Regions from separate parts of the Turicibacter sp. TJ11 genome, predicted to be linked through region 2. Evidence: a T-box and tRNA genes for the amino acid it is inferred to sense, from the RefSeq annotation. Region 2 holds a T-box; the other holds one or more tRNA genes.
The links. A T-box is a leader RNA that pairs with one kind of tRNA and senses whether it is charged. The one in region 2 lies ahead of alaS (alanine--tRNA ligase), so its partner is inferred to be a tRNA-Ala.
Positions count from the first base shown of each region.

Region 1 (7,222 bases), 920 kb from region 2:
GGCAGATGCTCTCCCAGCTGAGCTAATCCTCCACTTAATGGTGACCCGTACGGGATTCGAACCCGTGTATGCATGCGTGAAAGGCATGTGTGTTAAACCGCTTCACCAACGGGCCATTAAGTTTATTTAATGGCGCCCCAACTAGGACTCGAACCTAGGACCCCTTGATTAACAGTCAAGTGCTCTAACCAACTGAGCTATTGAGGCATTTATTCGGCCCAGCGACGTCCTACTCTCGCACTTGCGTACTACCCTCGGCGCTAAGGAGCTTAACTGCTGTGTTCGGTATGGGAACAGGTGTGCCCTCCTTGCCATCATCACTAGACCTCTGAAAGATTCGTTAATCTTCCAAAACTAGATATCTTCTTCAGTTTCGTTGGTTAAGTCCTCGATCGATTAGTATCAGTCCGCTCCATGTGTCACCACACTTCCACTCCTGACCTATCCACCTCGTCGTCTTCAAGGGATCTTACTTCTTTCGAATGGGAAATCTCATCTTGAGGGGGGCTTCACGCTTAGATGCTTTCAGCGTTTATCCCGTCCACACGTAGCTACCCAGCGATGCTCCTGGCAGAACAACTGGTACACCAGCGGTGTGTCCATCCCGGTCCTCTCGTACTAAGGACAGCTCCTCTCAAATTTCCTACGCCCACGACGGATAGGGACCGAACTGTCTCACGACGTTCTGAACCCAGCTCGCGTACCGCTTTAATGGGCGAACAGCCCAACCCTTGGGACCGACTACAGCCCCAGGATGCGATGAGCCGACATCGAGGTGCCAAACCTCCCCGTCGATGTGAACTCTTGGGGGAGATCAGCCTGTTATCCCCGGGGTAGCTTTTATCCGTTGAGCGACGGCCCTTCCATTCGGTACCGCCGGATCACTAAGCCCGACTTTCGTCCCTGCTCGACTTGTAGGTCTCGCAGTCAAGCTCCCTTCTGCCTTTACACTCTTCGAATGATTTCCAACCATTCTGAGGGAACCTTTGGGCGCCTCCGTTACTCTTTGGGAGGCGACCGCCCCAGTCAAACTGCCCACCTGACACTGTTCCCTGACCCGATGAGGGCCACGGGTTAGAACCCCAGTAACACAAGGGTAGTATCCCAACAGCGACTCCACCAAGACTGGCGTCCTGGTTTCTTCGTCTCCTACCTATCCTGTACATGTGCCACCAGTGCTCAATATCAAGCTACAGTAAAGCTCCACGGGGTCTTTCCGTCCTGTCGCGGGTAACCTGCATCTTCACAGGTACTATGATTTCACCGAGTCTCTTGTTGAGACAGCGCCCAGATCGTTACGCCTTTCGTGCGGGTCGGAACTTACCCGACAAGGAATTTCGCTACCTTAGGACCGTTATAGTTACGGCCGCCGTTTACTGGGGCTTCAATTCAAAGCTTCGCTTGCGCTAACCTCTCCTCTTAACCTTCCAGCACCGGGCAGGCGTCAGCCCCTATACATCACCTTGCGGTTTAGCAGAGACCTGTGTTTTTGATAAACAGTCGCCTGGGCCTATTCACTGCGGCTTGCTTTCACAAGCACCCCTTCTCCCGAAGTTACGGGGTCATTTTGCCGAGTTCCTTAACAAGAGTTCTCTCGCTCATCTTAGGATTCTCTCCTCGCCTACCTGTGTCGGTTATCGGTACGGGCACTTACTAAATTAACCCTAGAAGCTTTTCTTGGAAGCGTGACGTCAGTTGACTTCGCCTATTGGCTTCGGCATCACAGCTCAATGTTATGCCATGCGGATTTGCCTACATGACCACCTCACTGCTTACACGTGAATCCATTCACACGCTCAACTTAGCCTTCTCCGTCACTCCATCAGTTTAATAAGTGGTACAGGAATATCAACCTGTTGTCCATCGGCTACGCCTTTCGGCCTCACCTTAGGTCCCGACTTACCCAGGGCGGACGAGCCTTCCCCTGGAAACCTTAGGCTTTCGATGGATAGGATTCTCACCTATCTTTCGCTACTCACACCGGCATTCTCACTTCTAACCGCTCCACAGCTCCTTCCGGTACTGCTTCTCCGCTGTTAGAACGCTCTCCTACCACTGACTCTAAAGTCAATCCGCAGCTTCGGCGGTCCGTTTAGCCCCGGTACATTTTCGGCGCAGAGTCACTCGACTAGTGAGCTATTACGCACTCTTTAAAGGATGGCTGCTTCTAAGCCAACCTCCTAGTTGTCTGTGCATCTCCACATCCTTTTCCACTTAACGGACACTTGGGGGCCTTAGCTGGCGGTCTGGGCTCTTTCCCTTTTGACCATGGACCTTATCACCCACAGTCTGACTCCCGATGATATCTATCTGGCATTCGGAGTTTGATTGAGATCAGTACCCCGAGGTGGGGCCATCACCCATTCAGTGCTCTACCTCCAGTAGACTTAACATCGAGGCTAGCCCTAAAGCTATTTCGGAGAGAACCAGCTATATCCGTGTTCGATTGGAATTTCACCCCTAGCCACAAGTCATCCAAGCACTTTTCAACGTGCCCTGGTTCGGCCCTCCAGTCAGTGTTACCTGACCTTCAGCCTGCTCATGGCTAGCTCACACGGTTTCGGGTCTACAACATCGTACTCATCGCCCTATTCAGACTCGCTTTCGCTACGGCTCCGCATCTTCTGCTTAACCTCGCACGATATCGTAACTCGCCGGTTCATTCTACAAAAGGCACGCCATCACCCATGAACGGGCTCTGACTAGTTGTAGGCACACGGTTTCAGGTTCTCTTTCACTCCCCTTCCGGGGTTCTTTTCACCTTTCCCTCACGGTACTGGTTCACTATCGGTCACTAGGTAGTATTTAGCCTTACGAGATGGTCCTCGTTGATTCCGACGGGATTCCACGTGTCCCGCCGTACTCAGGATTCCTTCCATGCATTTCACAATTTCACCTACGGGACTCTCACCCCCTACGGTTGGCCTTCCCAGACCATTCGGCTATCATGATTTGTCAATTCTGAAGGTCCTACAACCCCGGACAAGTCCGGTTTGGGCTCTTCCCACTTCGCTCGCCGCTACTACGGGAATCGATCTTTCTTTCTTTTCCTCCAGGTACTTAGATGTTTCAGTTCCCTGGGTCTGTCTCCAATCTGGCTATGTATTCACCAGATGGTGCTAGCGTATCACCACTAGCGGGTTTCCCCATTCGGATATCCCCGGATCAATGCTCACTTACAGCTCCCCGAGGCGTTTCGCCGTTTGTCGCGTCCTTCGTCGACTCCTAGTGCCAAGGCATCCTCCGTGCGCCCTTATTCACTTAACCTATTTTAAATCTATTGATTGTTTCTTCTGAATGAAGATATCTAGTTTTCAAAGATCAACGTTTTTGGTGGAGACTAGGGGGATCGAACCCCTGACCTCCTGCGTGCAAGGCAGGCGCTCTCCCAGCTGAGCTAAGTCCCCATGTATGGTGGGCCTAAATGGACTCGAACCATCGACCTCACGCTTATCAGGCGTGCGCTCTAACCAGCTGAGCTATAGGCCCATACATGTTTCTTTTATCGGAAGAAATTCTTCCAAAACTAAACAGAACGTCGCTTTCTCCATAGAAAGGAGGTGATCCATCCCCACCTTCCGGTAGGGATACCTTGTTACGACTTCACCCCAATCATCTACCCCACCTTAGGCAGCTCCCTCCTTGCGGTTAGGCCACTGACTTCGGGTGTTGTAAACTCTCGTGGTGTGACGGGCGGTGTGTACAAGACCCGGGAACGTATTCACCGCGACATTCTGATTCGCGATTACTAGCGATTCCAACTTCATGTAGGCGAGTTGCAGCCTACAATCCGAACTGAGATTGGCTTTATGAGGTTTGCTCCACGTCACCGCTTCGCTTCTCTTTGTACCAACCATTGTAGCACGTGTGTAGCCCAGGTCATAAGGGGCATGATGATTTGACGTCATCCCCACCTTCCTCCAGTTTGTCACTGGCAGTCTCGTTAGAGTCCCCAACTGAATGCTGGCAACTAACGACAGGGGTTGCGCTCGTTGCGGGACTTAACCCAACATCTCACGACACGAGCTGACGACAACCATGCACCACCTGTATCCATTGTCCCCGAAGGGAAAATCCTATCTCTAGGACGGTCAACGGTATGTCAAGACCTGGTAAGGTTCTTCGCGTTGCTTCGAATTAAACCACATGCTCCACCGCTTGTGCGGGTCCCCGTCAATTCCTTTGAGTTTCAGTCTTGCGACCGTACTCCCCAGGCGGAGTGCTTAATGCGTTAACTTCAGCACTGAGGTTCGACCCCCAACACTTAGCACTCATCGTTTACGGCGTGGACTACCAGGGTATCTAATCCTGTTTGCTCCCCACGCTTTCGCGCCTCAGTGTCAGTTACAGACCAGGAAGCCGCCTTCGCCACTGGTGTTCCTCCATATCTCTACGCATTTCACCGCTACACATGGAATTCCACTTCCCTCTTCTGCACTCAAGTTGACCAGTTTCCAATGACCCTCCACGGTTAAGCCGTGGGCTTTCACATCAGACTTAATCAACCACCTGCGCGCTCTTTACGCCCAATAATTCCGGATAACGCTCGCCACCTACGTATTACCGCGGCTGCTGGCACGTAGTTAGCCGTGGCTTTCTCATAAGGTACCGTCACACTCTAGCCATTTCCTACTAAAGTCGTTCTTCCCTTATAACAGAATTTTACAACCCGAAGGCCTTCATCATTCACGCGGCGTTGCTCGGTCAGGCTTTCGCCCATTGCCGAAGATTCCCTACTGCTGCCTCCCGTAGGAGTCTGGGCCGTGTCTCAGTCCCAGTGTGGCCGTTCACCCTCTCAGGTCGGCTACGCATCGTCGCCTTGGTAGGCCGTTACCCTACCAACTAGCTAATGCGCCGCAGGCTCATCCATCAGCGGTGCCAGGAGCACCTTTAAACTTTCGTCCTATCCGGTATTAGCGATCGTTTCCAATCGTTGTCCCCGTCTGATGGGCAGATGACCTACGTGTTACTCACCCGTTCGCCGCTCACCACCGAAGTGGTTCGCTCGACTTGCATGTATTAGGCACGCCGCCAGCGTTCATCCTGAGCCAGGATCAAACTCTCCATATTAAATGTTTGTTTTTATCCTAAGCTTCTGTTCGAAACTTTATCTTAAAAGTAAATGTTTCTTGACGTTCTGTTTAGTTTTCAAAGAACTTCTCATCACCTTGTTTTGGCGACTTTATTAGTTTATCATGTCTCACTTTTTCTGTCAAACACTTTTTTAAACTTTTTTTAAAAATCTTTTTGATTTCTATTGTTTTTGTTTATCGCTCTTGGCGACTTTATTAGTTTATCATGTCTCACTTTTTCTGTCAAACACTTTTTAAACTTTTTTTTGAAATCTTTTCGATTTCTGTTATTTTTTATTTATCGCTCTTGGCGACTTAAATATAATATCATTACATTTTTTCATCGTCAACAGTTATTTTTATTTTTTTACACTTCATTGAATTTTTTTTATTACTAGATCAACGAATATGTTTATCTTTCTCATTTTAATGCTTATATTAAGATTAAATTTACTTCTAACCGGCCATTCCCCATTACTACTTCTCTTAAGATTACTCTATGTTAATTATAAACCTCTATGTAGGGGCTAATTCAAACCTCAAAAACATATATCACTAAATTAGAATTTATCTCTCTTAGTTCTTACCGATATTTCATTACACCATCTAACTTTACAGGCACTTTCGATAATAAAAAAAAGGAACCACAAATGTGGTTCCAATAATAAAATTAACGTTTTGAGAACTGTGGTGCACGACGAGCAGCTTTAAGTCCGTATTTTTTACGTTCTTTAGCACGTGAATCACGAGTTAATAATCCCATAGGTTTTAAAGTTGCACGGTATTCAGCGTCAACTTCTAATAATGCACGAGAGATTCCTAAACGGATAGCTCCAGCTTGTCCTGTTAAACCTCCACCGTTAACGTTTACTAATACATCATATTGATTAGTTGTTTCAGTTAATGTTAATGGTTGCATGATATCTAAACGAGTTGCTGCAGAAGGAATATAATCTTCAAATTCGCGACCGTTGATAATTACTTTTCCAGTTCCAGGTACTAAACGTACACGTGCAACTGAGCTTTTACGACGACCAGTTCCTAAGTATTGTACTGTCATATAGTGTTACCTCCCTCTTAATTATCCACGAAGTTCGTAAACTTCAGGTTTTTGTGCTGCATGTGGATGCTCAGATCCAGCATAAACAAATAATTTTTTACCCATTGCACGTCCTAAACGTCCTTTTGGTAACATACCTTTGATAGATAACTCTAACATACGCTCTGGTGTATTTTCGCGCATTTGTTTTGCAGTACGAACTGTTAATCCACCTTGGTATCCTGAGTGACGGTAGTATAATTTGTTTTCTAATTTATTTCCTGTTAAAGTGATTTTATCAGCATTGATAACGATCACATAGTCTCCACAATCAACGTGTGGTGTGAAAGTTGGTTTATGTTTTCCACGTAAAAGTGTTGCAACTTCTGTAGATAAACGTCCTAAAGTTTTATCTGCAGCGTCTACAACAAACCATTTACGATCTACTTCATGAGATTTTTGCATAAATGTTGTACGCATTGTCCTGCCTCCTACTTCTTTCGCTTAAGTTATTTTTCATATGAAAATTCGCTGGGGCTCAAATTTTCTTGTGAAAATAAAGAAAATGTACCGTTAGATATTTTACCCCATAGTCTTACTTTTTTCAAGTGTTTTTAGAAATAATTATTCTTTTTTCTAGACAATTTAATCTCAACTTTCGATATTAAACTTAAAATAATTACTTTATCTTTTAACCTTGAATTTTTCATTATTTACTTCTTGATTATATCATCATCACTAAAGGATATGAATAATCAATTTTTGGTTCTTTATATAGAAAAAGGGGCTGTATCAAAATGACTAAAATTTTATAGTCATGGAGCGACATGCTCCTTTTTTTGGCTATTCATCGTAAAAAAATCAGTCTGTAAATTTAATTTTATGGGTTAGACTTAATTTTAAGCACGACGAAAAGAAGGACGTTTCTTTCCTTCAAAACGACAGTCTATTCTGATTTTTTAAGCCACTTTCCCTGGATGAAGTTGTTGTCCGCAACGATGGCTTTGAATTTTGTTATGTAATTTTTGTACATTATATCCAAAACATAGAAGCAATAGTTCGACTGTGACCTGAATTTTTCCACGGGTTAAAAATTTTCTGAAGCCGTAAT
Region 1 is NZ_CP069349.1:1,819,749-1,826,970, forward strand. Features, by position in the region: tRNA gene JRC48_RS08735 (tRNA-Val) at 1-32, opposite strand, end outside; tRNA gene JRC48_RS08740 (tRNA-Glu) at 39-115, opposite strand; tRNA gene JRC48_RS08745 (tRNA-Asn) at 131-207, opposite strand; rRNA gene rrf (5S ribosomal RNA) at 217-325, opposite strand; rRNA gene JRC48_RS08755 (23S ribosomal RNA) at 377-3,267, opposite strand; tRNA gene JRC48_RS08760 (tRNA-Ala) at 3,332-3,407, opposite strand; tRNA gene JRC48_RS08765 (tRNA-Ile) at 3,413-3,489, opposite strand; rRNA gene JRC48_RS08770 (16S ribosomal RNA) at 3,554-5,070, opposite strand; gene rpsI (30S ribosomal protein S9) at 5,743-6,132, opposite strand; gene rplM (50S ribosomal protein L13) at 6,154-6,591, opposite strand; gene JRC48_RS08785 (IS1182 family transposase) at 7,071-7,222, opposite strand, start outside.
Region 1: it has a tRNA-Ala gene. The T-box ahead of alaS (alanine--tRNA ligase) is inferred to sense a tRNA for this amino acid. The anticodon was not compared.

Region 2 (7,222 bases):
AGTGGGTATTTAATGCCTTCTTGTAAAATATCATCCGTTAAAAACCAATACTCATCAATTAACTGCTCTAAGTAGTCTTTGCGACTCCACTCTGCTAACAAATCTTCAGCAGTTAAGTTGACTAAAGGTGACATCGCGGCTGCAATATATTCTAAGTCATAACCTTCAGGAATGGTCACTTTAACCATATTAGGTTCAATAACATCGCCCGTTTCAAACTTTTCATAGATTTGTTCTAAACTTAAGGAAGGAGATAAGGCATATTCACCGGCTTGAATATGTGACCACCCCTTAAATCGAACAATTAAATCCGCGACTTTAGGATGATCAATGAGTCCTAATTCAGCTAATTGTTGATTCACTTTTTTAGTTGTAGAACCAAGCTCGATTTTATAATTGATCACTGTTTCATCTTGAGGATTTATCGGATTCATCGTCTCTTGATAAAGATAATATCCGTAACCACCAGCGGCCAAGATTCCGACTAAGATGATGATCATTATGTTTTTCATCATTTTCTTCATGAACTTCACCTCTAAAATAAACAGTGCAAAAATGCACCTTAAAGGTTCACTCTTGCACTGTTACTTATGAATTATTCTTCACCTTCAGCTTCTTCGTCAGCTAAGAATGTGTTAATGACTTCTTCGATCATATCCCACTCTGCATCTGTTTCAACTGGTAATAATTCTCCACCTTCGTTGTTTTCAGTCGGAACGTAAGCTGAAACGTGTAAATCTACGTTTCCATCTTCATCTTCGTGCTCTGCTCCAGCTGGATAATAAACAACATATGATTTATTGTAATCATCTGAATCGAATGTGAATAAGATTTCACATAATAATTCATTTCCATTTTCGTCGATAACTGTTAATTGATTTTCGTCTAACATGATTAACACCTCTTGTTTTATTTTACACGAATGAACGTGCTTGATTTGAATCTAAGTAGCTTTGTAAAATGATTGTTGCTGCCATTTTATCGACAACTTTTTTTCTTTTATTACGGCTAACATCAGCTTGAATTAAAACGCGCTCAACCTGCATGGTTGTTAGGCGCTCATCCCATAAAATTATAGGAACATTCGTCGCTTCTTCTAATTTTTTGGCAAAATCTTGTGTCACTTGTCCACGTTCTCCGATTGATCCATTCATATTTTTAGGTAATCCTAAAACAATTTTTGAAACGTGTTGTGTTTTGACTAGTTGCTGAACGTGTTGAATTGCTTTTTTATAATGATTCTCTTCAAAGCGGAACGTTTCGACTCCGTGAGCCATCATACCTAGGGCATCGCTAATCGCAATCCCTAGTGTACGTGTTCCTAAGTCTAATCCAAGTGTTTTCATTTTTTAGTTTCAACAAACTTTTCTAATAAGACTTCAATAATTTCATCACGTTCAATTTGTTGGATTTTATTTCTTGCCCCTTGATAGCTTGAAATATAAGCGGGATCTCCTGAAATCAAGTATCCAACGACTTGATTAATTGGGTTATATCCTTTTGTTTCTAATGCATCAAACACATCTGTTAAAATGACTTCAACAGTTTCATTTGGACTTAACTTGCTTTGCAGCGCGTCGTCTAGCATCATAGTATGATTTGACATCATGCAACTCACCACCCATAAATAGTCATTAACTCTATTTTACAATATTGTTAAAAGGATGAAAAGAACTATAAATTATTTTTTAACCATTCATCAACGTTTTGAAGAGCTTCATTGATTTTGCTTGCATCTTTAGCTCCGGCTTGCGCCATATCTGGACGTCCGCCTCCGCCTCCGCCACAAATGCTTGCTACTTCTTTAACAATCTTACCGGCATGAACACCTTGTTTCACATAATCACTTGTCACACCACAAGAGATTGCGACTTTGCCATCAACTGCACTTGCTAAAACAATCACTGCAGATGTTAATTGTTGTTTGAATTCATCTACCATTTGACGTAAATGATTCATATCCACATCTACTAAGTTTGCCGTTAATACAGTGAACCCATTCACTTCATGTGTATTATTGACAATTTCCTTCATTTTTAAATGCGATAATTTAGATTTTAATGATTCATTTTCACGATGTGCTTCTTTTAACTCGTCTAAGACACCTTCCACACGCTCTTCTAGTAAAGCTGGCTTTGTTTTTAATGTCTCAGCTACAGCCGCGAAACGATTAATAAACGTATTCATGTATTCATAAGCGGCTTGTCCTGTTACAGCCTCGATACGGCGTGTTCCAGCTCCAATTCCTGATTCAGACACGATTTTGAATAATCCAATTTCAGATGTATTTGAAACGTGGCATCCTCCACATAACTCGATGCTATACTCACCTGCCTTAACGACGCGAACCGTATCTCCATACTTTTCGCTAAATAAAGCCATGGCTCCCATTTCTTTAGCTTCGTCAATTGTTTTTTCAAACGTTTCAACTGCAAGTGATGCCCAAATTTTTTCATTCACGATTGTTTCGATACGTTGTAACTCTTCGTGCGTTAATCCTTGCATATTTGTAAAGTCAAAACGTAAACGTTCAGCTGAAACTAATGATCCTGCTTGGTTTGCATGCTCACCAATCACATCTTTTAACGCTTGGTGTAATAAATGCGTAGCCGTATGATTTTTCGTTAACGCTAAACGACTATTGACTGTCACTGATGATGTAACTTCATCATTTAACGATAATGTTCCATGAACGTTTACCGTATGTAAATGTTGTCCATTAGGTGCTTTAATGACATCTAATACTTCAATCGTTGCATGAGGAGTTGTCATTGATCCTGTATCAGCTACTTGTCCTCCACTTTCTGCATAAAATGGTGTGACATCTAAAATAACTTGACCTTCACCTGTTAATGACTCAACCATTTCTCCATCTTTTAATAAGAAAATGGCTTTTCCAGTTGCTGTTAACTCATTGTATCCAACAAACGTTGATGCGTCTTTAAAGTTCATTAAAGCTTCGTTTTGTGATTGCATACTAGCCACGTCTTCACGTGCATTACGCGCACGTTCACGTTGTGCTTCCATTTCAGCATCGAATCCTTCTTTATCCACTGTAAATCCAGATTCTTCAGCATATTCTAATGTTAACTCATATGGGAATCCATAAGTATCGTATAACATGAACGCATCTTTTCCGTTGATTGTTTTTGTTTCACTCTTAGCCATTAATTCTGTTAAGATTTTTTCTCCATCCGTTAATGTTTGACGGAAACGATCTTCTTCTGACTTAATGACTTTTTGAACTAATTCAACTTTATCGCAAACATATGGATAGTAATCTTTCATGATATCTGCAACGACTGGAACTAATTCATACATAAACGCACGATCAATTCCTAAGTTTTTACCATAGCGAACCGCACGACGTAGTAAACGACGTAACACGTATCCACGACCTTCGTTTGATAATAAAGCCCCATCTGCTACTGCAAATGTTACTGTACGAACGTGGTCTGCAATCACTTTAAAGGCAACACCTGTTTCCTCTGTATAGCGAACACCTGAAATTTCTTCTGTCTTTTTAATGATTGGCATAAATAAGTCTGTATCGAAGTTTGTTTCTACTCCTTGTAACACACAAGCCATACGCTCAAGACCCATTCCAGTATCTATATTTTTATTTGGAAGTAATGGATATTCACTGCGATCTAATCCTTCTTTTGAATTAAATTGAGAGAAAACGATATTCCAAATTTCAATGTAGCGATCATTTTCAATATCTTCTTCTAATAAGCGGATTCCAATGTTTTCAGGATCGTATTTTGTTCCACGGTCAAAGAAGATTTCTGTGTTAGGTCCACATGGTCCTTCTCCAATTTCCCAGAAGTTATATTCCAGTTTAACGATATGATCTGGTTTAACACCTAATTTAATCCATAAATCATATGTTTCTTGGTCATTTGGATAAATGGTTACATATAATAACTCTTTATCAAATCCAAACCACTCAGGTGAAGTTAATAATTCCCATCCCCAAGTAACCGCTTCTTCACGGAAGTAATCTCCAATTGAGAAGTTTCCTAACATTTCAAAGAATGTATGGTGGCGGGCTGTTTTCCCTACATTTTCAATGTCATTCGTACGAATCGATTTTTGAGCATTTGTAATACGTGGGTTTTTCGGAATTTCACGTCCATCGAAATATTTTTTTAAGGCCGCAACTCCACTATTAATCCATAATAACGTTGGATCATTTACAGGAACTAATGGTGCACCTGGTTCGATCATATGCCCTTTTGATTTAAAGAAGTTTAAATACATTGATCGAATTTCTGAACCTGTCATGTATTTCATCTTTTGTCACCTCTTTTTAAGATTAAGTCTCTTTGAGTATAAAAAAAGCCCTTACGAAATAAGGACGAATTGAACGCGGTACCACCTTAATTTTATTTTTTCATGATGAAAAAATAACACTCAACAGCAATAACGGCGCTCACCGATAGGTTTTACCTACACTCAAGAAGTAGCTTTCGAGTATTTTTCGTTAGGATTTATCTCAGCCTAGAAATCCCTCTCTGTGAAACTTCAAATCTCTACTTTCTTCTATCAACATTTTACTATTCGACTCTATTTTATCTATTTTAACGGCTAGTTTCAAGCTTTTTTTTGGATTTGATGAAAGATTTAGACAAAATGCTAAATCAAATAATAAAAACTCTCTCTTTCGAGAGAGTTTTTATTAAAACGGCATCATATCATGAATGTAATCTTGCCAATGGCACATTTGTTTGCGATATTTTTTCATTTGTCGATGCATTCCTTTTTGATAATAATGTGGATCATCGTAATACATTAAAGTAACGACTAGTGCCACTAAAAATAACACTAATAACATCATCTTTTTCATCTCATTCACCTCACTTAAACATGATAGTTTTAGTTTGGGTGATTTTGATTTTTTTATGACTAAATGACAGCAAAGTTAAACATCCTTTTTAATCCATAAAATCATACGGTGTGATGCCTTCTAATTGCTCTTCATCTAAGTAATCAAAAGGAATGTCATGTTCTTTAAAGTAATCGGCAAATGGATTTTCTTTTAACGTTTGTTCTTTTTGAAGATCAAAACGAAGCCTTAACGTTGTTTGACGTTCTTCTCCTTCATTTTTCACGCCTTTATCAAACGCCGAATACTCGCCAATAATAATGAGTGATTTTTTAGCGCGTGTAATCGCCGTATAAATTAATTTTTTTTGAAGCATGACATGATAAGCATGGGTCATTGGTAAAATAACAATTGGATATTCAGACCCTTGTGATTTATGAACCGATACACAATAAGCATGGGTCAAATTTTGAAGGTCACCTTTTTTATACGTGACTTCTTTCGTGTCAAAACAAGCAATCAGTTTTTCTTCCTTATCCTCATTTTCATTCTTATAAGAAATCCCAATGACTTCTCCTACATCACCGTTCATGACACCTGTTTCAGGTTGATTAGCCAGCTGTAACACTTTATCTCCAATCCGAAAGACACGTTGGCCAAAGACCATTTCACGCTTATTTTCCTCATCAGGCGGATTAAAAATCTCTTGAAGCATTAAGTTTAAGCTATCAATTCCACAATCACCACGATACATTGGTACAAGAACTTGCACATCATTCGCGGTATATCCTTTTGAAATAGCGTTGCTTACAATTTGTTTTAAATACGCCGGAATTTTTTGATGTGAAGACTCGACATATAAACGATCGGGCTTTTTCTCTCGCAGATCCGGTGGTAACTGATGATTTTTAACGGCATGAGCTAAAGAAATAATCGATGAATCTTGCGCTTGACGATGAACGGTTAACAATCGAGTGAGTGGGATGGCGTGACTTTCAATTAAATCTTTTAGCACTTGCCCGGGACCCACCGATGGAAGCTGATTATCATCACCAACTAAAATGACTTGAGCCCCTGTTTTAATACTTTGAAACAACTGATACGCAAGTAACGTATCAAGCATTGAACTTTCATCAATGATAATCAAATCATACTCTAACTGAGAAAACTCATCATGTTGAAACACACCATCCACACCATATCCAAGCAATCGATGGATGGTTGATGCTTTAAGACCTGTCGTTTCAGTCATTCGTTTAGCCGCTCGACCCGTCGGAGCCGCTAATGCAATTGGAAATGGTTTTTCTGACGTGGCGTATTTGTTAGGGTCTAGTGTGACGTTATGAAGATGCGCATAAGCTTTTAAAATCCCTTGAACAACCGTTGTTTTCCCCGTTCCTGGTCCACCTGTAATAATACTTACCGGTTGGGTCAAGGCCATTTTAATCGCCTCTTCTTGTTCGGGTGAGTAGTTAATCGCAAGTTCTTCTTTTAGATGATTGAGTGAATCTTGAATGTCTGTCTCACTTTTAGATACTTCTTCTTGAAGTCTAAGAATGGACTGTGCAATTCCTTTTTCACTATTAACAAGAAGCGGGATAAACAAAAAGTCTCCCTCTATATAAATCTTTTTCTTTTTGATTAATTCTTCAATCTGTCCTTCAATTTGAGAATAATCTAAAAGTTGATTTGATTTTTGATTTAAGTACTGTAAGGCACTTTGTAAGAGTTGCTTATGATAAACATAGGTGTGTCCTTTTTGAATGGCAATTTGGTCAATAACATAAAGCAAAGCCGCACGAATTCGACGAGGATCATCATTTGAAACACCTAATCGTTTAGCCAGTTCATCTGCTTTAATAAAACCAATGCCTTCAATATCATCAATGAGTCGATACGGATTTTCTTGAATCATTTCAAGGGCTTGATATTGATATTTTTTGAAAATTTTCATGACAAGGCGCGGACTTAAATCGTATCCATAAAGAGGAGCTAACACTTGCTCCGTTCCTTGCTGATCAACCAGCGTGGCATACAATTTATCCGCGAGCTTTTTTGATAACTTCGGCACTTCGTCTAACGATTGTCGATTTCGCAAAATGACATCAACTGCATTTTCACCTAATGTCTCAACAATTCGTTCCGCTGTTTTTTGTCCAATGCCTTCAAAAATATCACTGCTTAAATAATGGACGAGCGAAGACTTTCCACGAACACTCACACTATCATAAGCGTTCGCTTGAAATTGCCACCCATACTTCGGATGCTCAATGAGCTGACCGGTAAAACGATAATTTTTTTGAGGAACTAACTTCGGAAAATATCCAGAAACGGTCATTTTATAATGCGTCTCACTTGAATCTAATCCTAACTGATCAACGACTTTTTCATCCA
Region 2 is NZ_CP069349.1:897,259-904,480, forward strand. Features, by position in the region: gene mltG (endolytic transglycosylase MltG) at 1-524, opposite strand, end outside; gene JRC48_RS04210 (DUF1292 domain-containing protein) at 596-892, opposite strand; gene ruvX (Holliday junction resolvase RuvX) at 915-1,346, opposite strand; gene JRC48_RS04220 (IreB family regulatory phosphoprotein) at 1,343-1,588, opposite strand; gene alaS (alanine--tRNA ligase) at 1,675-4,296, opposite strand; T-box leader at 4,354-4,561, opposite strand; gene JRC48_RS04230 (hypothetical protein) at 4,682-4,849, opposite strand; gene JRC48_RS04235 (ATP-dependent RecD-like DNA helicase) at 4,938-7,222, opposite strand, start outside.